Regions from separate parts of the Streptomyces sp. NPDC014676 genome, predicted to be linked through region 2. Evidence: riboswitches for the same ligand, from Rfam matches in the RefSeq annotation. Region 2 holds a riboswitch; each other region holds the start of a gene.

Region 1 (9,548 bases), 410 kb from region 2:
CCTTCGGAATGACACGGTGCCGGTTCGCGGGGCACCGGCTTCGCCCGCGGGGTGGCCGGCCTGCGCATGCGGGAGCCGAGGGACGCCGCGCGCTGTCCTGTGCCGTCGTCTCCGCCCTGGCGGGGCTCGCTGCGGTGCCGTACGCGGACATGGCGATCGAATTCCCTGTCCGCTCCCTGCGACTCGGCACCCCGTACGTACCTCGAAGGGACATCCCGTGCACCCGGTTCGGTCCGGGGGCGTCGGGGGCTGCAGAGTATGCCGCCCCCGACGCCCCCGCCTGCCGACCGTGACCGACCTGGCGCATCCGCTTCCTCGGAGCGGCACGATCGGTCACCCGAGTTCGATGTCAGGTCCAGCCGCAACGCGGTACCGGGCCATGGCCTGTCAGCACTTCTGACAGCAACACCGGTTTCGGTCGTCACACCATCGACGCTGCACCCTCCACCCGAGTCGAAGGCCAAGGTGTGGTCGACGCACCGGAGAGGCTCGCCCCACCACCGCGAGTGCTCCCGCCCGCACGCATCACCCGAACCGGCGATCGGGCAACGCCTGCTGCGGTCGCCGGCGTCTGGGGCGGGCCGCCGGTCGCCTGTGCGGGCGGCGGGAATCCCGGATCAGTAGCCGTAGATCATCTTGTAGGCGACCTCGGGGAGGAACTGGCCGGCCGTGGAGCCGGTTCCGACACCGCAGTTGCCGTCGGACTCGCCCGGCGTCTTGATCCACAGGAGCATCTCGGCGCCTCCGCCCGTCCGGGTGGGCGTGCCGATGCGGCGGCCGGAGGGGTTGCACCACTGGCCGTTGGAGCCGTTGCCGTTGCGGCTGGTGTCCACGACGAACGGCTTGGTGTAGCCGTAGCGGGCGGCCAGTTCGTTGTTGACGGCGTTGCCGTAGGCGGTGTTCTCGGCGGTGGTGATGTAGTTGGAGACGTTGAGCGAGAAGCCGTGAGCCTGTCGAAGGCCGGCTTCGTGGAGGCGCCGGGCCATGGTCGCCGCGTCGGCCCAGCGCGGGTTGCCGGCGTCCATGTAGACCCAGGTGTTGGGGGCCTGGCGGTTGAACTCGGCGAGGGCACCGGTGAGCATGGCCTCGCGTTCGTCGATCTGGGCCTGGGTCATGCAGCCGTAGTCTCCGAGGGAGTCCGGTTCGAGGATGACGACGGCCGGGCGGGCCGCGATGCCTCCGGCGAACTGAGCGATCCAGTTGGCGTAGGCGGACGGCGAGGCGGCTCCGCCGGCGGAGTGCCCGCCGCAGTAGTCACGGTGGTAGATGTTGTAGGCGACGAGGATGGGCAGCTTGCCCCGGTAGTCCGCCGCTCCGGCGTAGGCACCTGTCGCGGTGCCGATGGTGCCGCTCCAGGAGCCGAACCAGCGGGCCATCGGTGTGTTGGCGATGGAGGCGTTGATCGCGGCGGCCCGGCCGTCGCCGGGGTTGGCGGCCGCCCACCGCCTCGCGCTCGAGTCGGGGTCCACGTAGAACCCGTTGGTCATGGTGGTGGGGTCGGCCGCGTGGGCGGAGGGTGCGGCGGCGAAGGCCAGCGGCAGAGCACAGAGCGCTGCCATCAGTGTGCGGAGTCTGCGGCTCAAGACAGTACCTCGGTTTCGGAGGAGGTGTGCTTGGGAGCGCTCCCACTGGAAGCGGTCCCAATCGTGTGGGTGGGTGGTTGGGGTGTCAACAGTCTGCGCAGCATTCGGCTTTCACAGGGAGGCGTAGGTCCTGTGGGCCGCCCTACTGGAAGCGGTCCCATATCCTGCGTCCCTGAGCGCTCCCCGCCTGTGAAAGACTCACGAGCCATGGCAGAAGCAGCGCCGCGTCGGCGTCCGACGCTCGACGAGGTGGCCGAACGCGCCGGCGTTTCCCGCTCCGTGGCCTCCCGCGCCCTCAACAACGCCCCGCACGTCAGCCGCGCCAAGCGCGAGGCTGTCGAACGGGCCGTGCGGCAACTCGGTTACGTACCCAATCCGACCGCCCGCGCGCTGGCCACCCGTCAGACGGGAGCGGCCGCCCTGGTCGTCTCGGGAGAGGATCCGTCGATCTTCGCCGATCCGTTCTTCGCCCGGGTGATCGTGGGGGCGTCGGCCGCCCTGGACGAGGCGGATCTGCATCTGATGCTGTGCCTGGCCGCTTCCGACCGGGGCCGCAAGCGGGTCGAGGAGCTCCTGCGGTCCAGGGGCGCGGACGGTGTGATGCTGATGGCGCTGCGCGAGGGCGATCCGCTGACCCGGATGGCCGACGAGGCGCAGATGCCCGTCGTGTTCGGCGGGCGCCCGGTCGGTCCGGCTCCCCGGTGGTACGTGGACGTGGACAACGTCGGCGGAGCGCGCGAGGCGACCGAGCATCTGGTCTCACTCGGCCGGAGGCGCGTGGCCGTGATCTGCGGGCGTCTGGACACCGAGGCCGGGCGCGCCCGGTACCGCGGCTACCGGGACGCCATGCTGGGCGCCGGTCTCGATCCGTTCCCGCCGCTGGAGGGGGACTTCACCGAGCGCAGCGGAGCCGCCGCCATGGCCGCGCTGCTGGCGGAACACCCCGGCGTGGACGGAGTGTTCGCCGCCAACGACAACATGGCGGCGGGAGCGCTGCGCACCGTGCGGGAGGCCGGCCGACGGGTCCCCGCCGACGTCGCCGTGGTCGGCTTCGACGACCTGACGGCCGCCCAGATCGCCGATCCGCCGCTCACCACCGTCCATCAGCCCATAGAGGCTCTCGGACGGGAGATGGCGCGCATGCTCGTCGCGCTCGTCAACGGGCAGGACCCCACCCCGTTGGTCCTCCCCACCCGCTTGGCCGTCCGGGCCAGCGCCTGACTCCTCACTGTCCGGGAGGGGCGGGCCCCGGTCCGAACGGGTTGCTCCCGGACGCGGCGCGGGGCGTCCAAGGAGCCGGCCGGGGTGGTCGGGGTCCAGCGGCGGAAGCAGCGACTGCCGTCCGGTCCGATGGCTCGGGTGCTGGTTGCGGCCTGCCCCTTCTTCCGCCGATGCCGGTCGCGGTGCCGGGTTCATCGGGACGGTCGTGGCCGGCACGCTCAGGACGGATGCCCGGCGAAGACCGAGCTGTTTCAGCGGGCTCCCCGTTCACCAGGTCGTACGACCGCAGAACGGGCGCGCCCGGCGAGTAGTGCATGGTCGAGGCCGAGGCGTAGGAGGTGTCGCCGACGCGAATGATGTCGATGCCCGCGAAATCCTGCCAGATCACCGGGTTCGTGTACTGCGCCGCGGTCGCGAGGGCGGGCCCAGGAGGGAGGAGGGCGCCGACGGCCAGGCCGCGGTGGCGGCCGCGAGCGTGCGGCGACGGGTGAAAAATTGATGGGGCCATGACAGATTTATGGAGGTACTCACCTCGGGTTCATCGATCGGAGCGACTCCGCCGCATTCGGAATATCGAACATGGTGCGACGTGTCGAGCATTCTGGATGACAGGAGGTCGACGTACCCGTCAACCCTTCTCGCGCGAGTCGTGCGCCGCTTCGAAATGTTCGAAGCGGCTGATGTGGAGTCGGTATGCCTCGTCCCTGCTCCCTTGCTGATCACGCGACACATCCTGCTCCTCGAGGAGGTGTTGACACGGCCGGTCGCCTCTCTAGTATCCGTGGAACACCTGACGTTTCCGAACGGCAATCGAAATTTCGAACCTTCTCCTCTCCCCCTCTTCCCTGCCGAAGGAGTCCCGGTGCCCAGACGATCAGGCGGACGACTGTTCCGCTTCCTCGCGGCCGCCGCGCTGACGGTGACCGCGTCCGTGACGGCCTCGGCGCAGTCCACCGCCACGGCCGCGCCGGGCAGTCCGGCGCTCACCCCACCACTGGGGTGGAACAGCTGGAACAGCTTCGGGTGCGGGATCACCGAGGCCCAGGTCCGCCAGGCCGCCGACGCGATGGTGTCCTCGGGCATGCGGGACGCCGGCTACCGGTACGTGGTGGTCGACGACTGCTGGTTCGACCCGCAGCGTGACGCGCAGGGCAACCTGCGGGCCAACCCGGCGAAGTTCCCGAGCGGGATGAAGGCCCTCGGGGACTACATCCACGGCAAGGGCCTGAAGTTCGGCATCTACCAGGTGCCGGGCGAGCGCACCTGCGCGCAGACCGTGGGCACTTACCCGGGCGCCACGGGCAGCAGGGGCCACGAGGTCCAGGACGCCGCCACGTTCGCCACGTGGGGGGTCGACTACCTCAAGTACGACTGGTGTTCCTCGAGCGGCACGCGTGACGAGCAGGTCGCGCGGTTCACGCTGATGCGTGATGCCCTGCGCGCCACCGGTAGGCCGATCGTCTACAGCATCAACCCCAACAGCTTCCACGCCATCACGGGGTCCACGTACGACTGGGGCGAGGTCGCCGACCTGTGGCGGACGACCGAGGACCTGCTCGACATCTGGCAGAACGGCAACACCAACAGCTACCCGATGGGCGTCGGCAACGTCCTGGACGTCAACGCGCCGCTGGCCGCACAGTCCGGCCCGGGACACTGGAACGACCCCGACATGCTGGTCGTCGGCCGCCCCGGCCTGTCGCTGACCGAGTCCCGCTCCCACTTCGCCCTGTGGGCGCTGATGAGTGCCCCGCTGATGGCCGGCAACGACATCCGCACGATGTCCGCCGACGTCAGCGCGATCCTGCGCAACCCGCGCCTGCTGGCGGTGAACCAGGACTCCCGGGGCGCGGGCGGACGCAGGGTGCGCGACGACGGTGACATCGAGGTGTTCGCCAAGCCCCTGGCGGACGGTTCGGTCGCGGTGGGGCTGTTCAACCGGGGCCAGAGCGCGGCGACGGTCACCACGACGGCCGCCCAGATCGGCCTGGGCGGAGGACCGTTCACCCTCACCGACCTGTGGAACGGCGGCACGTCGAGCACGTCCGGGCAGATCTCGGCGAGCGTCCCCGCGCACGGCGTCGTCGCGTACCGGGTGAGCGGCGGCAGCCCGACGGCCGCCACCACCTCACGCCTGCGGGGCAACGCCTCCGGCCGCTGCGTGGACGTGGACAACGCCTCCACGACCGCCGGCGCCGCGACTCTGCTGTGGGACTGCCACACCGCCGCCAACCAGCTGTGGACCACATGGGCGGGCGGCGAGATCCGCGTCTACGGCGACAAGTGCCTGGACGCCTACAACCAGGGCACCACCAACGGCACCCGTGTCATCACCTGGCCCTGCAACGGCCAGGACAACCAGAAGTGGACCGTCGGCTCCGACGGCTCGATCCGCAACGTCCGCTCCGGACTGTGCCTCGACGCCAACGGGGCCGGCACCGCCAACGGGACCCCGCTGGTGCTGTGGACCTGCAACGGCCAGGCCAACCAGAAGTGGACCCGCGCGTGAGTGACACGGCACCGGGGCATGGCCGGAGCGACAACACCCCGGCCGCGGCCTTCCGCACGGCTGCCGCATCCGCCGGCCCGGCCGCCCCCGGCTCTGGGGGAAACAGCTGGGACGCGTGAAGCCTCCTGGAGTCCGCGCTCCGTGGGACGGGCCCACGACGGACCAGTGTCCTGACTCCCGGATCGACGTTCCCCACGCCTTCCCGCGCACAGCGCAGTGGTATGTCGGAGAGGCGCTCCCCGGTCACAGTGGCGGGACCGTGCCGGATGCGCACCGGCTTCCTGTCTCCCGAGCCGACGGCAGAAGGTCGTGCGGACCCGGCCGCACGCAACGCGTTGGAGGCACGCTCGACGGCGTGCACGGCCAGTCTGGCCGGATACCGCCTCGGGCATCACCACCCCCTCGGCCAGACTTGTTGTCTCACGCCACATGCGCACCGCTGCCGCGGTGCCCGTGCCCGGGAGGCCCCTGATGACGTCGGACGTGAGGCCGGACGAAGACGGGGCAGCGGCCCCGCCCGGACGGCGACGGCCTTCCGGTGACCGCGTCGCGCTGCGCGGCGACCTGCGGTCCGCCCTGCCCGACGCCGGCGCGGCGGTGGTGGTCACGGTGCTCGTGTTCGCGTTCCTGTGGGCGCGCATGGAGTCGGGTGCTTCGGACACCGTCGCGGTCATGCCGTTCATGGACGATCCCGGCACCTACTGGATGTACCTGCTCAGCCAGGCGTTCGGCTGGTCGGGGCTGCTGTGGGCGTGGGGCACGGTCATGCTCGGTCTGCTGCTGTCGGGACCGCGCCCCGCCCGGTTGCCGGTCTCCCGGCAGGTACTGGAGCGCTGGCACCGCACCACGAGCCTGACGACCATGGCGCTGATGTTCGCCCACGCGCTGATGTTCGCGGCGGAACTCGTGCGCTACGAGACGAAGGTGGACTGGGCCGAGCGGCTGTGGGTGGCCTTCGCGGACACCTTCGTGCCGGGCTGGTACGACTCCGGCACCGGCCAGGTCGCCATCCCGATCGGCCAGGGCGCCCTGTACCTGGCGATTCCGCTGGGGCTGCTGTTCTACGTCCGGCACCGCATCGGGACGAACACCTGGCGGCGGCTGCACCGTTTCGTGATCGTCGTGTACGTGCTGAGCGTGTGGCACACGCTGCTGTACGGAACCAGCGTCTGGTACGGGGAGTGGCCGCGCACCGTCCTGTGGCTGCTGCAACTCCCGGTCGCCGTACTGCTGTTGCTCCGTCTGCTGAGACCTGCCCGGCGGGCCGAACGGCTGGGCTCCCCCGGCGGGGGCGCGGCCCGGCCGGGGTGGTGGGTGCGGGTGGCGGGACGGGGCGCCGTCGCGGCCGTCGTCGTCGGGCTGGTCGTCGTGGTGGTGTCCGGCCGCGACGGCGGACGGGACCGCCCGACCCATCCGCCCGCGACGGCCCCCCACGCCCAGGAGACGGACTGACGGCCGGCACGGCGTCCCGGGATGGGATGATGGCCGGCGACAGGGCGACGGCGGAACGAGGAAGACGGTGCGAATCCGGCGCGGTCCCGCCACTGTGATCGGCGAGCGAGTCCCGTACGAGCCACTGCCCGGCAGCGGGTGGGAAGGCCGGGACGAGCATCGCCCCGAGAGCCAGGAGACTCACGCGGTCGCCTCCTCGACGGACCACCGGGGCGGATCTCCCCGGAGAGAGGAACGGCACCGCATGCCCGCAACGCCGACCGGACGGACGACGGACGACGCGAGGACCGAGGCGGCGGCCGGCCCCGTACCGTGCCGCGTCGTCGTGTGCCGCGACTGCTGCTGCGGCAGCCCCAAAGTGACCGGAGTCGACCACGCGGCCCAGACGGCACGTCTGCGCGCTCAGGTGCCGGTGCGGGTGTCCGCCTGCCTCGACGTCTGCGAACACGCCAACGTCATCGTCGTCCAGCCCTCCGCGCAGGGCAGGGCCGCAGGTGCCCGGCCCGTCTGGCTCGGACTGGTCAACGACCCGGACGCGACCGAGGACATCGCCGCCTGGGCACGCGCCGGCGGGCCGGGCGTCGCACCCCGGCCGGACATCCTCGACCTGTACACCATCACGCCGCCACGACGGCGCCCGGCCTCCTGACCGCACGGACGGAGAGGCCGAAGCCGCTGCCTCTGCCGCCGCCCGCCGAACGGCTCGAAGCGCGGTGACCGCGGGCCGGCCGGTGACGTACGCCGCCGATCCCGGCGATCGTCGACGACAGCCCGAACGACGAGGCCAGCGAGGGGCCGTTCCGCATACGCGTTCGACTCGTCATGCGGTTTGTCTTCCAGCGCTGCCCTCGGGGACGCTGCATTTGCGATCGCAGCCATGACGGACGACATTCCGAGCGGCTGGACACCGAGGCGTCCTTTGCGGCCCTTTGTGGAGTTGGCCCATCGAATACTCCTTCGGCTGAAGTAGTACGCGCCGGCTCAACCGCGGCGGCGACTGCGGGCCAACGCCGCCCTGCACCGCATCGTCTTCACCGGGCGCGCCCCGACCCGCGCACCCAGGCGTACTACGAACGCCGCGCCCAGGAGGGCAAGAAGCGGGCATCTTCGGGGATGCGTTCGTCGACGTCTTCAAGTCGCCCTTCGTCCGCGCCGAGGACCCGCACGACGCGTTCACCGGCGAGAACGGCGGCGCCAGCGCCTTCGTCCACAAGTACCTCCCCGTCCGCCCCGCCTACCGCCTCCACCGCGCCGGATCCATGCTGCGCCGGCAGGGCTGCGACGCCCTCGCCGACCTGTACGCCGAAGCCGCCGAAGAACTGACCCAGCGGATCGCCCTCGTCGGAATCGGCGGCCTGACGGGATGGCGCGGAGCCGCGGTCGAGCCGGGCGGGGGACGTTACTACGGGGAACCGAGTTCGACGCACTTCGGACTCCCCGTCGTTCGGGTCGTCGGGGGCAGTCCGCTGGGGGGTGTGACCTCGATCGAGCGGACCGCGTATCCGCGGTTCAAGCGGCTGATCACCGCGCATGAGCTGCATCTGTTCTTCTCGCCGACTCCTGACGAGCTGGAGTGGGCGGCCGGGGCGACGGACGGGGATGAGTATCTGCTGGCCTTGTTGCTGATGCTGAAGTCGTATCAGCGCATGGGGTGTTTTTCGGCGCTGGAGGACGTGCCGGAGCAGGTGGTGGAGTTCGTGCGGCGGCACACGCTCACGTCACTCCGCCCCGGTGGGCAGAACCCACGCCGAACCCCACGGTTCGCACGGGGTCGCCCAGCTGATCAGAGAGGCTGGCGAGGTGCCGCGAGTACGTCCCGGAGTACGGTCTCGAGCGTGACGCGGGCCAGTTCGTGTCTCAGGGTCTCCTCGATGTCCTGGTAGATGCCCCGCATTGCCGGCTGGATGCCGTGACCCACCACGCATCCCTGGTCCGGGGTGGTGCGGTGCATCGCGAACAGCGGGCCGGGTTCCACTGCCTCGTACACGTCGAGCAGGGTGATCGACTCCAGCTCGCGTGCCAGCGACCAGCCCGCGCCCGCGCCCCGCCGGGACTCCACGAGGCCGGCCCCGCGCAGTTCGCCGAGCAGTCGTCTGATCACCACGGGGTTGGTGTTCGCGCTGGTCGCGATCTGCTCGGAGGTGGCGACCTCGTGGCCCTGGCGCTGGTAGAGACCGATCCAGGCCAGCGCGTGGGCGGCGATGGTCAGCCTGCTGTTGGCGCTCATGATCCCTCCTCCGGTCGCAACGCTCCATGTTACGACAGTGCAGTCGCAACAGTGAAGGTTGCGACAATCCGCCGTAACAACTATTGTTACGACAGCCGGGAAGGGTCGATCAAAGACAAGCGCGGACCGTGAGCGTGTTGCGAACTCAAAGGAGAACAGGAATGGAAAGTAACGAAAAGACCATTCGCGAGGCTTACCGGCTCGCGGAAGGGGACGTTCTCGACGGTGACGGTTTCTTGGCCTTGTTCACCGAGGACGGGTCGTTCAACGACATGTCGACCTCGCAGAGTTTCCGCGGAGAGCAGATTCCTCAGGTGATCGCGGGCCTCGCCCGCTCCTTCCCCGATGTACACCGTGAGCTGCTCGAGGTACATGCGTTCGGTGATGTCGTCGCCGTCGAGTTGCGAATCCAGGGCACGCATCTCGGAGGGTTTCCGACTCCGGTCGGCGAGATCCCACCGACCGGGAACCGGATCGACGTGCCGGCGGCGGACCTCTGGTACCTCCGTGACGGAAAGATCGAAAGGTTCAATTGCTACAACTTGATGAGCGTGTG
Region 2 (9,548 bases):
CATGGAGTACGTCGCCGACCGCCTCGGTCTGGTGCTGGTGAAGGTCAGCGGCCCGGCCCTCGGCCACGCGGTCACCTCGCTCGACCCGGCCGAGGCGCCGAACGCCACCGCCCGCCGGGAGATCGAGAAGATCAACTTCGCGCTGGCGGCCGGCAACAACACCCTCCTGTACCTCGACGACATCCAGCACACGTCGCCCGAACTGCTCCAGAGGTTCATCCCGTTGTGCGACGCCACGCGCCGGATGGAGGGTGTGCGGGAGGGCGAGCCGCGCACCTACGACCTGCGCGGGAAGCGGTTCGCCGTCTGCATGGCCGGCAACCCCTACACCGAGTCCGGCGAGGCCTTCCGGGTCCCGGACATGCTGGCCAACCGCGCCGACGTGTGGAACCTCGGTGACGTCCTCACCGGCAAGGAGGACGTCTTCGCGCTCAGTTTCGTGGAGAACGCCCTCACCGCCAACCCGGTGCTCGCCCCGCTCGCCGGCCGCGACCGCGCCGACCTCGACCTGCTGATCCGCCTCGCCGGGAACGACCCCACCGCTCGCGCCGACCGCCTCACCCACCCCTACGCCCCCACCGAACTGGACCGCGTCCTGGCGGTGTTGCGCCACCTGCTCACCGCCCGCCGGACCGTCCTCGCCGTCAACGCGGCGTACATCGCCTCCGCCACCCGGTCCGACGACGCCCGCACCGAGCCGCCGTTCCGGCTCCAGGGTTCCTACCGCAACATGAACAAGATCGCCCAGCGGATCCAGCCCGTCATGAACGCCGCCGAACTGGCCGCCGTCATCGACGACCACTACACGGCCGAGGCCCAGACCCTCACCACGGGCGCCGAGTCGAACCTCCTGAAACTCGCCGAACTGCGCGGCACGCTCACCGCCGGACAGGCGGCCCGCTGGACCGAGGTGAAGGCCGCCCACGTCCGCACCCTGAGCCTGGGCGGCCCGGACGAGGACGCCCTGTCCCGCGCGGTCGCCGCCCTCGCCCTCCTCGGTGACCGGATCGCCGCCGTCGAGTCGGCCATCACCCGGGCGGCGGGCCCGCGCCGGCTTCCGCAGGGCACCGACGGGCCACCCGCGCCCCGGTGACTCACGGAGCGTGCGCGTCACCTTCGCCGGCGGACGCGGCCACCAGGGCCGCCAGTTCCTCCGGGGAACGGGGGCCGGCGGCCGAGCCGGTCACCAGTCCCCGCGCCCGCAGCAGCCGCCCGACCGCCACTCCCCACGGCAGCCGCAGTCCCGCCGCCGCGAGGAGGTCCGTGCGGGCCAGCATGTCGGCCGCCGGACCGGTGTGCGCGCCGGACGGGGTGAGCAGGGCCGCATCGTCGGCCCAGCGCAGGGCGAGGTCCACGTCGTGGGTGGCCATGACGACCGTCGTGCCGTTCTCGCGCAGGCCGTCGAGGGTGGCCAGCAGGCGTTCCTGGCCGTCCGGGTCGAGGCCCGCCGTCGGTTCGTCGAGGATCAGGACGCGGGGCCGCATGGCGACCGCGCCCGCGATCGCCGTCCGCTTGCGCTGCCCGTAGGACAGCAGGTGCGTGGGACGGTCGGCGAGGGCGGTGATGTCCAGCGCGGCGAGCGACTCCGCCACCCGGGCGCGCACCTCCGTGCCGGGCAGGCCGAGGTTGAGCGGCCCGAACGACACGTCCTGGCCGACCGACGCCGCGAACAACTGGTCGTCGGGGTCCTGCACCACCAGTTGCACGGTGGTGCGCAGCGCCGTCAGGCCTTTGCGGTCGTAGCGCACCGGCCGGCCCTCGACGGTCAACTCGCCCTCCTCGGGCCGAAGTCCACCGCTCAGCAGCCGCATCAGCGTCGTCTTGCCGCTGCCGTTGCGCCCCAGCAGCGCCAGCGCACGCCCCTCGTGCACCTCGAAGTCCAGGCCGTCGAGCACGGGCGGGCCGTCCTCGTACGCGAACGACGCGCCCCGCAGGGCCAGCAGTACGGACTCACTCACGGCAGTCGCCTTTCCAGTACGAGGGTGAGGGCGGCCAGCGCCGCGAGGAGCGCCACGCTCGCGACCGTGAACCGGACGGAGACGCGGGCCTCGGGCACCAGCACGCGCAGGGTGCCGTCGTAACCGCGTCCGGCGAGCCCCGTCTGCAGCCGCGCCGCCCGGTCGAAGGACCGGACGAACGCGGTCGCGCCCAGCCCGCCCAGCGAACGCCACGTCGCCGCCCGGGTGGTGTGCCCCAGCCGGGCCGCCTGCGCCTGGCTGACACGGCGCACCGAGTCCAGCAGCAGGAAGCTCATCCGGTACGTCACCAGCGCCACGTCCACGAGCGGGGCCGGTACCCCGGCCCGCACCAGACGCGGCAGCAGGTCCGACATGGGCGTGGTGAAGGCGAACAGCAGCACGCCCAGCGAGGCCGCCGACGTGCGCAGCAGCAACTCCCCGGCGCGCAGCGGCCCGTCCTCGGCCCAGGACACGAACCCGCCCGGCCCGCCCACCCGTACCAGCAGGGGCAGCGCCCCGGTGACGCAGAAGCCCAGCGGCACCCGGTACGCCCGCCACAGCCGCCGGCCCGGCACCCCCGCCGGGCCGAGCAGCACCACGAGCGCCGTCACCAGCACCAGGGCCGCGCCCGGCCACGGCGGCAGCGAGACGGCGAGCAGGGTGAGCCCCAGCCCCAGTACGGCCTTGTCCACGGGATGACGGCGGCGCCAGCGGCTGCTGTGCGCCGCCGCGTCGATCGGCAGCACGTGCCGTCAGACCCGTCGTCGTTCGGAGACGGCCCCGGCACCGGCGTCCGTGTCGGCCTCGGTGTCCGTGCCCGCCTCCGCCCGCAGCCGCTCCAGCGCCCGCGCCTCCCCCTGCCGCCGCCCGCGCCGCACCCCGAAGTAGTACGCGAGGACGCCCGCGCCGATCGCCGCCTGGAGGGCGAACAGCGCCGACTCGATCTCCCCGGACGGCGGTTCGTACAGCGGCGAGAACCACGGCTCGTAGTCCGGGTCGATCTCGGTGATCGCCGTCTCGGCCTCGGCGTCCGCGCCCGTGAACGGCTCCTCCTTGTGGTCGCCGAGCCCGAACACCAGCGGGATCACGGCGAGCGCGGCCACCAGCACCAGCAGCAGCGTGTTGATCCTCGCGTTGCGGCTCATCGGGCCACCGCCTCCGCCGAGTCGGACGGCTTCGCCGTCTTCCGCCCGGCCACCGACGCCACCAGCACCCCGAGCCGCGTCAGCTCCCCCTTGCTCGACTGCACCAGCATGCGCATCACCAGCACGGTCAGCAGCCCCTCGCTCACCGCGAGCGGGATCTGCGTCACGGCGAAGATGGAGCCGAACTTGCCCAGCGCGCCCCAGAATCCGCTCCCCGGGTCGGGGAAGGCGAGCGCGAGCTGCACGCTCGTCACGCAGTACGTCGACAGGTCGGCGACGAACGCGCCGAGGAACACCGCGACCATCAGCGGCACGTCGTACCGGCGCAGCAGCCGGTAGATCCCGTATCCGGCCCAGGGGCCGACGACGGCCATCGAGAAGACGTTGGCGCCCAGCGTGGTCAGTCCGCCGTGGGCCAGCAGCAGCGCCTGGAACAGCAGGGTGATGGTGCCCAGCACCGCCATGACCGGCGGCCGGAACAGGATCGCGCCGAGCCCCGTGCCGGTGGGGTGGGAGCAACTTCCGGTGACGGAAGGCAGTTTCAGCGCGGACAGGACGAACGTGAACGCTCCCGACGCGCCGAGCAGCAGCGTGCTCTCGGGATGTTCCCGTACCTCACGGATGAGCGACCGGGCTCCATGGACGACGAACGGCGCCGACGCGACGCCCCAGGCGACCGCGTGCACCGGTGGCAGAAACCCCTCGGCTATGTGCATGGCTCAGCAGACCCTCTCCAGCACCTCGTGGATGGTTGACGTGCCTTGGCCGGTCTCCTGGCTGACGGGTACCACCGCCCGTGCTCCGCCTTCCCGGGTCCCGAAGAACCCAGTGGCTGTCCGTGAGGACTGGAGCCGGACTTCCCGATCACAGTGGCGAGGGCCGCACCGGTATCGCACCGATTTCCCGTCACCAAGGCGTGGTGACAGTAGTGCCCGTTCCGGTCCGGTGACAAGCGGCCACCAGGGGCGCGCGGACGGCGCCCGGCGGCTCGCACCCCGGCGCACACCTGCGCACTTGACACGAGCGGCGCCGTCCGTCGGGGCGGGGGAGTGGGGGGCCGTCGTCCTGGGCAGTACCTTGCTGCAATTAATATGCAACAACGGTTTTCAGGCAACAGGAGTGTGAGGTTCGATGACGACCCGACGAATACGGGGCGCCGCCGCCGCGGTCGCGATGGCCGGTGCGGTCGCCGCCTGCTCGGCGCCGGGCGACGGCGGCGCGGACGGCGGGGCGTCCGCCGAATCCGTCGTGATCGGGGTCCCGTCCGAACCGGACACCCTCAGCCCGCTGCTCGGCTACGGCAAGGACGGCAACTCCAAGATCTTCGACGGACTCCTCGCCCGCGACGCCGACATGAGGCTGAAGCCGGCCCTGGCCAAGGCGCTCCCCGAGGTCACCGACGGCGGCCGCACCTACACCTACACCCTGCGCGACGGCGTGAAGTTCAGCGACGGCGAGCCGCTGACCGCCGACGACGTGGTCTTCACGTACGACACCGTGCTGGACGAGAAGACCAACAACACCGCCAAGAGCGAACTGGACGCCGTCAAGGACGTCCGGGCCGAGGGCGACGACAAGGTCGTCTTCACCCTCGCCTACCCCTACGCGGCCTTCGCCGCCCGCACCGTACTGCCCGTCGTCCCCGAGCACGTCGCGGGCGGACAGGATCCCAACACCGGCCCGTTCAACACCAAGCCGGTCGGCACCGGACCGTACGTCCTCACCGGCTGGAGCAAGGGCGAGAAACTCACCTTCAAGGCCAATCCGGACTACTGGGGCGGCGCCCCGAAGGTGAAAAAGCTCACCATGGCGATCATCGCCGACGACGACGTCCGCGCCACCCGGCTGCGCTCCGGCGACCTCGACGGCGCGGCCCTGCCGCCCAACCTCGCCGCCACCTTCAAGGACGACGACGGCAGGAAGACGTACCGGGCGACGTCGTACGACTTCCGCGCCGTCACCCTCCCCACCGGCAACCCCGTCGCCGGCGACACCGCGATCCGCCGCGCCCTGGACCTCGCCGTGGACCGCGAGACCATGGTCGACAAGATCCTCGACGGCGCCGGCCGCCCCGCCTACGGTCCGCTGCCCGTCGACGACCCCTGGTTCGCCGAGGACGTCGAACGCCCCCAGGACCTCGGCAAGGCCAAGAGCATCCTCGACGAGGCCGGCTGGAAGACCGGAAAGGACGGCATCCGCGCCAAGGACGGCCGCCCCGCCCGCTTCACCCTCTCCTACCCCTCCGGCGACAAGGTCCGCCAGGACCACGCCCTCGCCTACGCCTCCGACGCCAAGAAGGCCGGCATCGACGTCAAGGTGGAGAGCGCCACCTGGGAGGTCATCGAACCCCGGATGAAGCACGACGCCGTCCTCGCCGGCTTCGGCAGCACCGGCGACCCCGACTTCGGCCTCTACACGCTCCTGCACTCCTCCCTCGCCGGCGACGGCTTCAACAACATGGCCCTGTACGACAACCCGGCCGTCGACGAGGCCCTCGACACCGGCCGCCGCGGCCAGGACCCGAAGGACCGCGAGGCCGCCTACGACACCCTCCAGCGCGAACTGGTGAAGAACCCCGGCTACACCTTCCTCACCCACATCGACCACATGTACGTCCTCGCCGACCGCTGGAAGGACCTCACCACCCAGACCGAACCCCACGAGCACGGCTTCGCCAGCGGCCCCTGGTGGAACGTCGAGGACTGGCAGCCCGCCGCATGACCGCACTCCCCTGGGGAGAGATGGCCCGGCTCACGGCACGGCGGGCCCTGTTCGCCGTGCCGGTGCTGCTGGTCGTCACCTTCGGCGTGTTCGCCGTCGCCGCCGCCTCCCCCTTCGACCCCGTCAAGGCGTACGCCGGCACCGCCGCGCTCGGTGCCGACCAGGAGACCCTGGACCGGCTGCGGGAGAACCTCGGCGTGGACCGGCCGTTCACCGCCCGCTGGTGGGACTGGCTGACCTCCGCGGTCGGCGGCGACCTCGGCCGGTCCACCGTGATGCGCCAGCCCGTCGCCGAGGTCATCGGTGAACGCCTGGTCTGGTCGGCCCTGCTGTGCGCCGTCGCGTTCGCCGTCGCCGTCCTGCTCGGCACCGTGCTCGGCGTCCTCGCCGCCCGCCGCCCCGGCTCGCTCCTCGACCGTGCGGTCACCTCCCTCGCGTACGCCCTGGAGGCCGCCCCGGTCTTCTGGACCGCCCTGCTCGCCGTCTGGCTGTTCGCCCTGAAGCTGGACGTCCTCCCGGCCGGCGGCCTCACCGACACCGGCAGCGACCAGGTCACCTTCGGTCAGGTCACGAGCCACCTGATCCTGCCCGCCGGCGTCCTCGCCGTCTCCCAGCTGCCCTGGTTCACCCTCTACGTCCGTCAGGGCGTCGGCGACGCCCTCGCCGAGGACCCCGTGCGCGGCGCCCGCGCCCGCGGCCTGAGCGAACGCACCGTCCTGCTCGGCCACGCCCTGCGCTCCGGACTGCTGCCCGTGCTCACCCTGATCGGCTCCCGCGTCCCCGAACTCATCACCGGCGCCCTGCTGGTGGAGACCGTGTTCAGCTGGCCGGGCATCGCCGCGGCCACCGTCGAGGCGGCCACCTCCGTGGACTTCCCGCTCCTTGCCGCGCTGACCACCCTCGCCACCGCCGCCGTCCTCGCCGGAAACCTCCTCGCCGACCTGCTCTACGGACTGATCGACCCGAGGGTGAAGCTGAATGAGATGTGACCCCCATGGACGCGACCCCCATGGACGTGACTCCCACGGAGGCAACTCCCATGGCTGCTGACACCACCACCGTGACCAAACCGGTGTGGCGCGCACACGGCACCGCCCGCCGCTCCACCCACACCCTGCGGCTGTACGTCTCCGCCGGACTCGTCGCCGTGACCGTCCTCGCGGTGCTCCTCGTCCCCCCGCTGGTCCGGCTCGACCAGCAGGTGGTCGACCTCGCCGCCAAACTCCTGCCGCCGTCCTGGTCCCACCCCTTCGGCACCGACGACGTGGGCCGCGACCTGCTGCTGCGCTGTGTCTACGGGCTCAGGGTGTCGTTGCTGGTGGGCGTGGTGGCCGCGCTCGCCGCCACCGTGATCGGCACCGCCGTCGGCGCCACCGCCGGCGCGCTCGGCGGCTGGGCCGACCGCGCGGTCATGCGCCTGGTCGACACCTTCTCCTCCGTACCGCACCTGCTGCTCGGCGTCTTCATCGTCGCCATGTTCCGGCCGGGCGTCTGGCCGGTGGTGATCTCCGTCGGCCTCACCCACTGGCTGTCCACCGCCCGGATCGTCCGCGCCGAGGTCCTCTCGCTGCGCTCCCGCCCCTACATCGACGCGGCCGTCTCCGGCGGCGCCTCCCGGTGGCGGGTCGTCGTCCGGCACCTGCTGCCCGGCGTGCTGCCCCAGGCCGGCCTCGCCGCCGTCCTCATGGTGCCGCACGCCATGTGGCACGAGTCGGCCCTGTCCTTCCTCGGCCTCGGCCTGCCCGCCCACACCGCCAGCCTCGGCACCCTCATCCAGGGCGCCCGCGGCTCCCTGCTCGCCGGACAGTGGTGGCCGACCCTCTTCCCCGGCCTGTTCCTGATCATCCCCACCCTCGCCGTCGCCGGTCTCGCCGGTGTCTGGCGGGAGCGGATCAACCCCCGCCGCCGATCGGAGCTGACACTGTGACGACCGAGCGACCTGCCGTGCCGTCGGCGGAGCATGCGGCGATCCCGCATGCGGCGACGGCCGAGAGCCTCCCTTCGCCGTCCACCGGCGCCGCGACGGCCGAGCGACCTGCCGTGCTGTCGGTGCGCGGCCTGTCCGTACGCTTCCTGCTGCCGGGCGGACGCCGCGTCGCCGCCGTCACCGACGCCCACTTCGACGTGGCACCCGGCGAATGCCTCGCCCTGATCGGCGAGAGCGGCTGCGGCAAGTCCGTCCTCGCCTCCGCCCTCCTCGGCCTGCTCCCCGCCAACGCCCGGACCGCGGGCCACGCCCACCTCGGCGACCTGGACCTGCTGACCGCCGGCGAACGCACCCTCGCCCGCACCGTGCGGGGCCGCCGCATCGGCCTCATCCCGCAGAGCCCGGCCGCCCACCTCACCCCCGTACGCACCATCCGCTCCCAACTGGAGGAGACGGTCGCCCAGCTCACCGGCGTCCGGGGCCGCGCGGCCCTGCGCACGGCGGCCGAACAGGCCGCCGGACGCGCCGGATTCCCGCCGGACCACCTCGACCGCCATCCCCACGAACTCTCCGGCGGCCTGGCCCAGCGCGCCGCCACCGCCCTCGCCCTGGTGGGCGAGGCACCCCTCCTGCTGGCCGACGAACCCACCACAGGCCTGGACCGCGACCTGGTGGACCGCACCGTCGACGAACTGCGCCGCCACGCCGACGCCGACGGCGACCGGGCCCTGCTGATGATCACCCACGACCTCGCGGCGGCGGAACGCGTCGCCGACCGGGTGGCCGTCATGTACGCGGGCCGCATCGTCGAACTGACCCGAGCGAGCGCCTTCTTCGGCGCACCGGGCCCCCGCCACCCCTACAGCCGGGGCCTGCTGGACGCCCTCCCCGACCGGGCCTTCACCCCCATCCCCGGCATGCCCCCCGAACTCGGCGCCCTCCCCGACGGCTGCGCCTTCGCCCCCCGCTGCGACCGCGCCACGGACACCTGCACGGCGCTCCCGCCCTTCACCGGGTCGGTCGCCTGTCACCACCCGGCCCCGGCACCCACCCCCGAGGACATCCGTGCTTGAACTGCGCTTCGTCACCGCCGGATACGACCGACGGGCCCCCGCCGTACGGGACGCCACCCTCACCGTCACCCCCGGCGAGTCCGTCGGCCTGCTCGGCCCCAGCGGCTGCGGCAAGTCCACCCTGGCGAGGGTCGCCGCCCTCCTCCACCGCCCGGACGCCGGGGACGTCGTCCTCGACGGCACCCCCGTGCGCCGCTGGCGCCACCGCGCCCCGCGCGAGCTGCGCACCGCCGTCGGCGTCGTCTTCCAGCAGCCCCGCCTCTCCGCCGACCCCCGCCTGAGCCTGGCCGACCTGATCGCGGAACCCCTGCGCGCCACGGGCCGCCGCTCGTCCGTCCCCGGCCGGGTGGCCGAACTCGCCGGAACCGTCGGCCTGACCCCCGACCTGCTCACCCGCCGCCCCCACGAGGTCAGCGACGGCCAGCTCCAACGCGCCTGCCTCGCCCGCGCGCTGGTGCTGCGCCCTCGCTGGCTGATCTGCGACGAGATGACCGCGATGCTGGACGCGTCGACCACGGCCGCGCTGGTCGGGGCCGTCGAGGCCTACCGCGCCACGACGGGCGCGGGCCTGCTGGCCGTGGGCCACGACCAGGTCCTCCTGAACCGCTGGTGCGACCGCACGGTCCACTGGGACACGGTCACCGGAGGGTGAGGCCGCCGCCGAAGGAGGAGGCGGGGCCACCGGGTTCCTCACCGGCTGACGGCATCGTGCGCGGTCCGGCTC
Region 3 (9,548 bases), on a different contig from region 2:
CGGTCGTACGAGCGGCACGAGGAGTTCGACCCCGACCGGTGGCTCCCCGAGCGGGCGGGGGACGTGCCCAAGTACGCGATGAGTCCGTTCAGTGTGGGCAACCGCAAGTGCCCCAGCGACCACTTCTCGATGGCTGAGCTCACGCTCGTCACCGCGGTGGTCGCCTCCGCCTACCGCTTCGACCACGCGCCCGGCTCCGACGCCAGGCCCCGGATCGGCATCACGCTCCGGCCGCGTCGGCTGATGCTGCGGGCGGTGCCCCGCTGACCCGCGCGGCGCGCGTTCAGGCGGCCTGAGGGCCCCTGAACGTGCGCCGGTAGGTCTGGGGCGTCGTACCGACGGCGCGGACGAAGTGGTGGCGCAGCGCCGCCGCGTTGCCGAAGCCGGTACGGCCCGCGATCGCGTCCACCGTCTCGTCCGTCGCCTCCAGCAGACGCTGCGCCAGCAGTACCCGCTGGCGCAGGATCCAGCGGTAGGGCGTGGTGCCGGTCTCCTGCTGGAAGCGGCGGGCGAAGGTGCGCGGCGACATGTGGGCGCGGGCGGCGAGCTGCTCGACGGTGGTCTCCTCGTCGAGATGCCGCTCCATCCACACCAGGACCTCGGAGACGGTGTCGCCCCCGGACCGCGGCAGCGGGCGCTCGATGTACTGGGCCTGCCCGCCGTCGCGGTGCGGGGGCACCACCATGCGCCGGGCGATCTTGTTGGCGACCTCCGGCCCCTGCTCCTTGCGTACCAGGTGCAGACAGGCGTCGATGCCGGCGGCGGTGCCCGCGGAGGTGATCACCGGGTCCTCGTCGACGTAGAGCACATCCGGCTCGACCGTCAGATGGGGATACTTCCTGGTCAGCGCCTCCGCGTGCTTCCAGTGGGCGGCGGCACGCCGGCCGTCGAGGAGTCCGGCGGCGGCGAGCACGAACACCCCGGAGCAGACGCTGAGCACCCGCGCGCCCCGGTCCACCCCTCTGCGCAGGGCGTCCAGCAGTTCGGGCGGGAACTCCCGGGACACGTAGGAGGAACCGGCGGGCACGGCGATGAGGTCCGCGGTCTCCAGACGCTCCAGACCGTGCTCGACCTGGAGGGAGAAGCCCGCGTTGGTGCGCACCGCCGGGCCGTCGGCCGAGGCGACGGCGAAGTCGTAGACCGGCAGGCCGTCGTCGCTGCGGTCGACGCCGAAGACCTCGCAGACGACACCGAGTTCGAAGGGGTTCACACCGTCGAGGAGGACGGCGGCCACGTTCTGGAGCATGGCTCCAGTGTGCCGCGCCCTTGGCAGTAAATCGAGGGTGCACGGCAGTCCTGCCACTGCCGGTAAGGAGTGTCGGGCGCGACAGTGGTGTCATGGATACGACGCAGATGGAAGCACTGATCGCGATGGTGGCCGTTCTCGGCCTGTTCGTCCTCATGATCCTCCCCGCCCTGATCGGCATCGCGCACGACCGGCGGATCGACCGGCAGATCAGGCAGGCCGAGGCCGCCCGCGCCGCCGCCGAGCGCCGCACCGGGCCGGCCGCCGCCCGCCCGGCGCGGGGTGCCGCCCCCCACCGCACCGCACGGGCGGCGTGAGGCGGCACCGGGAGGCCCGGCTCCCTAGAAGTCCTCGTCCAGGTCGACCGTGCCCTCCACGGCGACCTGGTACGCGGACGGGCGCCGCTCGAAGAAGTTCGTCAGCTCCTGGACGCCCTGGAGCTCCATGAAGGAGAACGGGTTCTCCGACCCGTACACCGGCGCGAAGCCCAGCCGCACCAGCCGCTGGTCGGCGACGCACTCCAGGTACTGCCGCATCGACTCGGTGTTCATGCCCGGCAGCCCGTCCCCGCACAGGTCCCGCGCGAACTGCAGCTCCGCCTCGACCGCCTCGCGCAGCATGTCGGTGACCTGCTGCCCCAGCTCCTCGTCGAACAGCTCCGGCTCCTCCTTGCGCACGGTGTCGACCACGTCGAAGGCGAAGGACATGTGCATCGTCTCGTCCCGGAACACCCAGTTGGTGCCGGTCGCCAGCCCGTGCAGCAGACCCCGGCCGCGGAACCAGTAGACGTAGGCGAACGCCCCGTAGAAGAACAGGCCCTCGATGCACGCGGCGAAGCAGATCAGGTTGAGCAGGAAGCGCCGGCGGTCGGCCCGCGTCTCCAGCCGGTCAAGCTTCTCCACCGAGTCCATCCACTTGAAGCAGAACTCGGCCTTCTCCCGGATGGACGGGATGTTCTCCACGGCCGCGAAGGCCGCCGCCCGGTCGTCCGGGTCGGGCAGATAGGTGTCGAGCAGCGTCAGGTAGAACTGGACGTGCACCGCCTCCTCGAAGAGCTGCCGCGACAGGTACAGCCGCGCCTCCGGGGAGTTGATGTGCTTGTAGAGCGTCAGCACCAGGTTGTTCGCCACGATCGAGTCGCCCGTCGCGAAGAACGCGACCAGCCGGCCGATCAGGTGCTGCTCCTCGGGGCTGAGCTTCGCCAGGTCGGCGACGTCCGAGTGGAGGTCGACCTCCTCCACGTGCCAGGTGTTCTTGATGGCGTCCCGGTAGCGCTCGTAGAAGTCCGGGTAACGCATGGGGCGGAGCGTCAGCTCGAAGCCCGGGTCGAGCAGGTTCTTCGTGGTGCTGGTCATTACTGGCAGGCCTCGCAGGACTCGGGGTTTTCCAGGGAGCAGGCGACGGCCTCGGGGTCGGCCGCCTGCGGGACGGGGACGGTGGTGCGGGCCGCCGCGCGGGCGATCCGGGTCGCCGGGCGCGAGCGCAGGTAGTACGTGGTCTTCAGGCCCTGCTTCCAGGCGTACGCGTACATCGAGGAGAGCTTGCCGATGGTGGGCGTCTCCAGGAACAGGTTGAGCGACTGCGCCTGGTCCAGGAACGGGGTGCGGGCGGCGGCCATGTCGATCAGACCGCGCTGCGGGATCTCCCACGCCGTGCGGTACAGCCGCCGCACGTCCTCGGGGATCCACGCGAAGTCCTGCACGGAGCCGTTGGCCTCGCGCAGCGCCTCACGGGTGCGGGCGTCCCACACGCCGAGCCGCTTCAGATCGTCCACCAGGTACGAGTTGACCTGGAGGAACTCCCCGGACAGCGTCTCGCGCTTGAACAGGTTGGACACCTGCGGCTCGATGCACTCGTACACGCCCGCGATCGACGCGATGGTGGCGGTGGGCGCGATCGCCAGGAGCAGCGAGTTGCGCATCCCGACGGAGGCGATCCGCGTCCGCAGCGCCACCCAGCGCTCCGGCCAGGTCAGGTCGGTGTCGTAGTGGTCGGGGTGCAGCACGCCCCGGGCGGTACGGGTCTTCTCCCAGGCCGGGAGCGGGCCGTCCCGCTCGGCCAGGTCGGCGGAGGTCTCGTACGCGGCGAGCATGATCCGCTCGGCGATCCTCGTGGACAGCGCCTTCGCCTCGGGGGAGTCGAAGGGCAGCCGCAGCTTGAAGAAGACGTCCTGCAGGCCCATGGCGCCGAGACCGACGGGACGCCACTTGGCGTTGGAGCGGCCCGCCTGCTCGGTCGGGTAGAAGTTGATGTCGACGACCCGGTCGAGGAACGTCACGGCGGTGCGCACCGTCTCGTCGAGGCGCTCCCAGTCGATGTCCCCCCGGTCCACGAAGGCGCCGAGGTTGACCGATCCCAGGTTGCAGACCGCCGTCTCCCCGTCGTCGGTGACCTCCAGGATCTCCGTGCAGAGGTTCGAGGAGTGGATGACGTGGCCCGGCTCGGCGGTCTGGTTCGCCGTGCGGTTGGCGGCGTCCTTGAAGGTCATCCAGCCGTTGCCGGTCTGCGCGAGGGTGCGCATCATGCGGCCGTACAGCTCGCGGGCCGGGAGGGTCTTCCTCGCCAGGCCCTTCGCCTCGGCGGCCCGGTACGCCGCGTCGAACTCCTCGCCCCACAGGTCGACCAGTTCGGGCACGTCCGCGGGGGAGAACAGCGACCAGGGCGCGTCGGCGTTCACCCGGCGCATGAACTCGTCCGGCACCCAGTGCGCGAGGTTCAGGTTGTGGGTGCGGCGGGCGTCCTCGCCGGTGTTGTCGCGCAGCTCCAGGAACTCCTCGATGTCCAAGTGCCAGGTCTCCAGGTAGACGGCTGCCGCGCCCTTGCGCCGGCCGCCCTGGTTCACGGCGGCGACCGAGGCGTCGAGCGTCTTCAGGAACGGGACGATGCCGTTGGAGTGCCCGTTGGTGCCGCGGATCAGCGAACCCCGGGCGCGGATACGGGAGTACGACAGGCCGATGCCGCCGGCGTGCTTGGAGAGGCGGGCGACCTGGTGGTAGCGGTCGTAGATCGAGTCCAGCTCGTCCTTGGGGGAGTCGAGGAGGTAGCAGGACGACATCTGCGGGTGCCGCGTGCCGGAGTTGAACAGGGTGGGGGAGGAGGGCAGGTAGTCCAGGCGGCTCATCAGCCCGTACAGCGCGGCGACCTCGTCCACGGAGCGGGCGCTGTCGTCCTCGGCGAGTCCGGCGGCGACCCGCAGCAGGAAGTGCTGGGGCGTCTCGACGACCTTGCGGGTGACCGGGTGCCGCAGCAGGTAGCGGCTGTGCAGGGTGCGCAGGCCGAAGTAGCCGAAGCGGTCGTCGGCCCCGGGGTCGATCAGCGCGTCCAGGCGGTCCGCGTGCAGGCGGACGAACGCGGCGGTCCGGTCGGCGATCAGACCCTCGCGGTGCCCGGTCGCGACGGACCCGGTGAACGAGGTGACGCCCTGCGAGGCGGCCTCGGCGCGGATGCCGATGGTCAGCAGCCGGGCGGCGAGCCGGGAGTAGGCCGGGTCCTCGGAGATCAGCCCGGCCGCCGCCTCGGTGGCCAGCTCCCGCAGCTCCGCCTCGTCGGCGGAGGCGGACCGGCCGCGCAGCGCGGCGGCGGCGACCCGGCCGGGGTCGGCGTCGGGCAGGTCGGCGGTCAGCTCGGTCAGGGTCCGCAGCAGCGCGGCACCGGGGCCGCCGCTCTCCTCGGGCACGTCGATCACTGAGGCCGGATCGGCTGGCGCGATGGTCACGTGGGGCTCTCCCTCGCTCGGCACGGGGCCTCGAAGAGCGCAGGGGGCAGTACACGAGCGCACGCGGCGTCGCGTCCACCGGCCCATTCCGCGAGGCCCGGACGTCCACGCACCCGGACCGGACGGCCGGGTGCGCTGTCGGCAGGTCCTCGGACTGACGCCCAGGCACACGCGTACGCGGGCATGGGTACACCGTTGCGGGACAGTTCCGGATTCACACCGGATTCCCCTGCGACGACAGCGAGCATGAGCATACATCTTGTGCCGGGTGTCGTCGGCAACCCCATATGTTGTGTCGCGGAGGTGTCAGAGCGTCAACTCGTAGGTGAGGAGAGTGAGGTCCGGACGCTCCGCAAGGGGGCCCCAGTCGCGCTCCGGGGTGCGGGTGAAACCGAGCCGTTCGTAGATGCGGTGGGCGGCGTGCATGGTGCGCTGGGTCGACAGCACGACCCGTACGCAGCCCCCGGTGGCCCGCGCCCGGTCCACGCAGGCCCGCACCAGGGCCTCCCCGGCGCCCCTGCCCCGGACCGCGCGGGCGACCGCGAGCATCCGGATCTCCGCCTCGCCCGGCCCCGCTATGTCGGCCATCGGGCCGGGGCCCGGCACGAAGGTCACCCCGCCCAGCACCGTCCCGTCCGCCACGGCGACCAGCACCTCGGCGGCGGCCGCCCGCTTCCCCACGTTCCGCAGCTCACCGAGGTACGTGTCGCTCTCCCCGAAGTCGAGCAGTCCGTCCAGCAGATAGGCCTGCGCGGTGATCTCACCGAGCTCCGCGTGCTCGCCGGGCTCCACCGGCCGGATGACGATGTCCATGAGGGGAGTGTGCCGGACGGGTACGACGACGGGCCGCCGGATTTCTCCGACGGCCCGTCGTCCCGGCTCACCGGGGGTCAGTGCGCGCTGCCCGCCGTGGCCGGCGGGAGCTCCACCTGGACACCGGGGTCGCCCGCGTCCGCCGTGTAGTCCTGCGGCCTGGTCTCGTCGATGCCCTCGGGCGCCTTGAGCGCCCTCATGACGAAGGTCAGGACGACCGTGACCAGGACGTTGAGCACGAACGCGGTGAGGCCGATGTAGCCGATCTCCCCGATGCCCGGGATCTCCTCCGACGACCCGCCGAAGTGCTTCTGCGTCGGCGAGGCCACCCCGTACGCGGCGACCGTGCCGTAGATCATGCCGACCGCCCAGCCGCCGATCAGCGCCCAGCGGTGGAACCAGCGGGTGAACAGGCCGCCCACCAGCGCCGGGAAGGTCTGCAGGATCCAGATGCCGCCGAGGAGCTGGAAGTTGATCGCGACCGTCTTGTCCATGGTCAGGACGAAGACCAGCGCGCCCACCTTCACCAGCAGGGACACGATCTTGGAGACCTGGGTCTCCTGCTTCGGCGTCGCGTCCGGCTTGATGAAGTCCTTGTAGATGTTGCGGGTGAAGAGGTTCGCCGCCGCGATCGACATGATCGCCGCCGGCACCAGCGCGCCGATGCCGATGGCCGCGAAGGCCACGCCCGCGAACCAGTCCGGGAACATGTTCTCGAACAGCTGCGGGATCGCCAGCTGGCCGTTGCCGACCTTGACCCCGGCCGCGATCGCCATGAAGCCGAGCAGCGCCAGCAGGCCCAGCATCAGGGAGTACAACGGCAGGATCGTGGTGTTGCGGCGGATCACCTCACGGCTGCGCGAGGAGAGCGTCGCCGTGATCGAGTGCGGGTACATGAACAGCGCGAGCGCCGAGCCGAGCGCCAGCGTGGCGTACGTCCACTGGCCCGCCTCGCCCGGCACCAGCGCACCGCGCGGCGCGCCCGTGGCCGGGTTGGTCTGGCTGTACGCCTCGCTCGCCTTGGCGAAGATCTCGTCGAAGCCGCCCAGCTTGATCGGGATGTAGATGATCGCCACCGCGATCACGATGTAGATCAGCGTGTCCTTGACGAACGCGATCAGCGCGGGGGCCCGCAGACCCGACGAGTACGTGTACGCCGCCAGCACACCGAAGGCGATCAGCAGCGGCAGGTCCTTGACGAACCAGTTGGTGTCCTCGCCGCCGCCGACGCCCATCACGTCCAGCACGGCCTGGATGCCGACCAGCTGGAGCGCGATGTACGGCATCGTGGCCAGGATGCCGGTGACCGCGACGGCCAGCGACAGTCCCTTCGAGCCGAACCGGCCGCGCACGAAGTCGGACGTCGTGACGTAGCCGTGCTTGTGCGACACCGACCACAGCCGGGGCAGGAAGGTGAAGATCAGCGGGTACACCAGGATCGTGTACGGCACCGCGAAGAAGCCGGCCGCGCCCGCCGCGTAGATCGCCGCCGGTACGGCCACGAACGTGTACGCGGTGTACAGGTCGCCGCCGAGCAGGAACCAGGTGACCCAGGTACCGAACGACCGGCCGCCCAGGCCCCACTCGTCGAGGCTGTGCTCGTTCTCGGCCTTGCGCCAGCGCGCGGCCATGAACCCCATGGCCGTGACCAGCAGGAAGAAGAAGATGAAGACGGCGAGTGCCACGCCGTTCACGCCGTCGTTCACTGCGACGCACCGCCCTTCGCGGCCGAGCGGGCGCGCTGGTCACGCTGCCAGAGCTTGTACGCGATCATCGTCAGGGCGGTGGAGACCAGCACCCACAGCATCTGGTACCAGTAGAAGAACGGGATGCCGATGAACGTCGGGTCGGTCTTCGCGTAGGACCCGACCCACAGCATGGCCACGAACGGTGCGACGAGACAGAGGGCGATGACGACGCGCACGGGCGTCACCACCGGCCCTCCTGCGGTTTCTGGGGCTTGTGACATCAGACGGTTCCCGTCCCCTCACTGATCACCGGCGTTGATGCGCGGAAATGTAGGTCAGGGCGTAGCACGGTCGTAACCCCTCGTCCGCATAGCGGTACCCAGGCGCCGCTCAACCGAGAGGAAACAGCAACGAAAACCCTGCCGACCGCCCGCTTCGCCGGGTTTTGCGGCCCCGCCGAAAGCACGGCCGCGGGGACGGTCCGGGCTCAGTCCTGGGGGCGCTTCAGGCGCGCGACGAACTTGTACCGGTCGCCCCGGTACACCGACCGCACCCACTCCACCGGCTGTCCGTCGCGGTCCCGTGAGTGCCGGGACAGCATCAGCATCGGCAGGCCGACGTCGGTGCCGAGCAGGCCGGCCTCGCGCGGGGTGGCCAGGGAGGTCTCGATGGTCTCCTCGGCCTCCGCGAGATGGACGTCGTACACCTCGGCGAGGGCGGTGTAGAGGGAGGTGTACTTCGTCAGGCTGCGGCGCAGCGCGGGGAAGCGCTTGGCGCTCAGGTGGGTGGTCTCGATGGCCATCGGCTCACCGTTGGCCATGCGCAGCCGCTCGATGCGCAGCACCCGCCCGCCGGCCGTGATGTCGAGCAGCCCGGCGAGCCGGTCGTCGGCGGTGATGTAGCCGAGGTCCAGCAGTTGCGAGGTGGGCTCCAGGCCCTGGGCACGCATGTCCTCGGTGTACGACGTGAGCTGGAGCGCCTGGGAGACCTTGGGCTTGGCGACGAAGGTCCCCTTGCCCTGGATGCGTTCCAGGCGCCCCTCGACGACCAGTTCCGAGAGCGCCTGGCGCACGGTGGTGCGCGAGGTGTCGAACTCCGCCGCCAGGGTGCGCTCGGGCGGGACCGGAGTGCCGGGAGGCGCCGTCTCGGTCATGTCGAGCAGGTGCTTCTTCAGCCGGTAGTACTTAGGCACACGCGCGGTACGGACCGTGGGCCCACCCTCGTTCTCCGTACTGCTGACGTCGGTGCTCATGCTCTGCCTTCCCGGCTCCGGGTGCCGAAACGACCGACATCCCCATCGGCCGCGGCTGACATCGTGGCACGGCTCGGGGCGGGGGTGTGCCCCGCCCGCTCCGTGATCCCCTTTGTATACCCCTGGGGCGGGGGCTGGTCCAGACCACGAGGGGCGGTCAGATCCCCTGCCACTCCGGCTTGTTGGCGTAGGTGTGCCGGAAGTAGTCGGCGAGCTTCAGCTTGGCGGCGGCGGCCTCGTCGACGACCACCGTGGCGTGCGGGTGCAACTGGAGCGCGGACGCGGGACACACCGCCGCCACCGGCCCCTCGACGGTCGCGGCGACCGCGTCCGCCTTGCCCTCGCCGGTGGCGAGCAGGACCAGGTGACGGGCCTCCAGGATGGTGCCGATGCCCTGGGTGATGACGTGGTGCGGGACCTGGTCGATGTCGCCGTCGAAGAAGCGGGCGTTGTCCACCCGGGTCTGCTCGGTCAGCGTCTTGATCCGGGTGCGGGAGGCGAGCGAGGAGCAGGGCTCGTTGAACCCGATGTGCCCGTCCGTGCCGATCCCGAGGAGCTGGAGGTCCACGCCGCCGGCCACGGCCAGCTCCCTGTCGTACGCCTCGCACGCGCCCTGCACGTCCTCGGCGGTGCCGTCGGGGCCCATGAAGGCGTCCATCCCGATCCCGAGCGGCTCCAGCACCTCGCGCCGCAGCACCGAGCGGTAGGACTCGGGGTGGTCGGCGGGCAGCCCCACGTACTCGTCGAGCTGGGCGATCCGTGCCCGGGAGGTGTCCACGGCGCCGGATTCCACCTGGGCCGCCAGCGCCTGGTAGACGGGCAGCGGCGTCGAAC

What was found. A riboswitch is a leader RNA that binds a small molecule or an ion and turns the genes downstream of it on or off. The one in region 2 is predicted to bind cobalamin.
Region 1: linked by a shared signal. The riboswitch ahead of ACF1DX_RS09270 ((2Fe-2S) ferredoxin domain-containing protein) and the one ahead of ACF1DX_RS11025 (energy-coupling factor ABC transporter permease) in region 2 are both predicted to bind cobalamin.
Region 3: linked by a shared signal. The riboswitch ahead of ACF1DX_RS05200 (ribonucleoside-diphosphate reductase subunit alpha) and the one ahead of ACF1DX_RS11025 (energy-coupling factor ABC transporter permease) in region 2 are both predicted to bind cobalamin.

Annotation. Positions count from the first base shown of each region.
Region 1 covers NZ_JBIBZI010000003.1:115,002-124,549, reverse strand. Annotated here, with positions in the region: gene ACF1DX_RS09300 (GNAT family N-acetyltransferase) at 1-12, shown strand, start outside; gene ACF1DX_RS09295 (glycoside hydrolase family 6 protein) at 618-1,583, opposite strand; gene ACF1DX_RS09290 (LacI family DNA-binding transcriptional regulator) at 1,791-2,804, shown strand; partial or broken gene ACF1DX_RS09285 (xylosidase) at 3,058-3,323, opposite strand; gene ACF1DX_RS09280 (glycoside hydrolase family 27 protein) at 3,667-5,313, shown strand; cobalamin riboswitch at 5,477-5,598, opposite strand; gene ACF1DX_RS09275 (ferric reductase-like transmembrane domain-containing protein) at 5,785-6,765, shown strand; cobalamin riboswitch at 6,820-6,947, shown strand; gene ACF1DX_RS09270 ((2Fe-2S) ferredoxin domain-containing protein) at 7,010-7,414, shown strand; gene ACF1DX_RS09265 (hypothetical protein) at 7,833-8,306, opposite strand; gene ACF1DX_RS09260 (DUF4158 domain-containing protein) at 8,241-8,648, shown strand; gene ACF1DX_RS09255 (Rrf2 family transcriptional regulator) at 8,549-8,992, opposite strand; gene ACF1DX_RS09250 (nuclear transport factor 2 family protein) at 9,154-9,548, shown strand, end outside.
Region 2 covers NZ_JBIBZI010000003.1:520,063-529,610, reverse strand. Annotated here, with positions in the region: gene ACF1DX_RS11045 (DNA repair ATPase) at 1-1,093, shown strand, start outside; gene ACF1DX_RS11040 (energy-coupling factor ABC transporter ATP-binding protein) at 1,095-1,958, opposite strand; gene cbiQ (cobalt ECF transporter T component CbiQ) at 1,955-2,704, opposite strand; gene ACF1DX_RS11030 (energy-coupling factor ABC transporter substrate-binding protein) at 2,711-3,103, opposite strand; gene ACF1DX_RS11025 (energy-coupling factor ABC transporter permease) at 3,100-3,819, opposite strand; cobalamin riboswitch at 3,849-4,032, opposite strand; gene ACF1DX_RS11020 (ABC transporter substrate-binding protein) at 4,235-5,824, shown strand; gene ACF1DX_RS11015 (ABC transporter permease) at 5,845-6,813, shown strand; gene ACF1DX_RS11010 (ABC transporter permease) at 6,864-7,751, shown strand; gene ACF1DX_RS11005 (ABC transporter ATP-binding protein) at 7,748-8,824, shown strand; gene ACF1DX_RS11000 (ABC transporter ATP-binding protein) at 8,817-9,476, shown strand; gene ACF1DX_RS10995 (SAM-dependent methyltransferase) at 9,547-9,548, opposite strand, start outside.
Region 3 covers NZ_JBIBZI010000002.1:174,240-183,787, reverse strand. Annotated here, with positions in the region: gene ACF1DX_RS05220 (cytochrome P450) at 1-267, shown strand, start outside; gene ACF1DX_RS05215 (GlxA family transcriptional regulator) at 284-1,246, opposite strand; gene ACF1DX_RS05210 (hypothetical protein) at 1,339-1,563, shown strand; gene ACF1DX_RS05205 (ribonucleotide-diphosphate reductase subunit beta) at 1,588-2,601, opposite strand; gene ACF1DX_RS05200 (ribonucleoside-diphosphate reductase subunit alpha) at 2,601-4,961, opposite strand; cobalamin riboswitch at 5,084-5,245, opposite strand; gene ACF1DX_RS05195 (GNAT family N-acetyltransferase) at 5,268-5,774, opposite strand; gene mctP (monocarboxylate uptake permease MctP) at 5,852-7,480, opposite strand; gene ACF1DX_RS05185 (DUF3311 domain-containing protein) at 7,477-7,743, opposite strand; gene ACF1DX_RS05180 (GntR family transcriptional regulator) at 7,950-8,714, opposite strand; gene nagB (glucosamine-6-phosphate deaminase) at 8,872-9,548, opposite strand, start outside.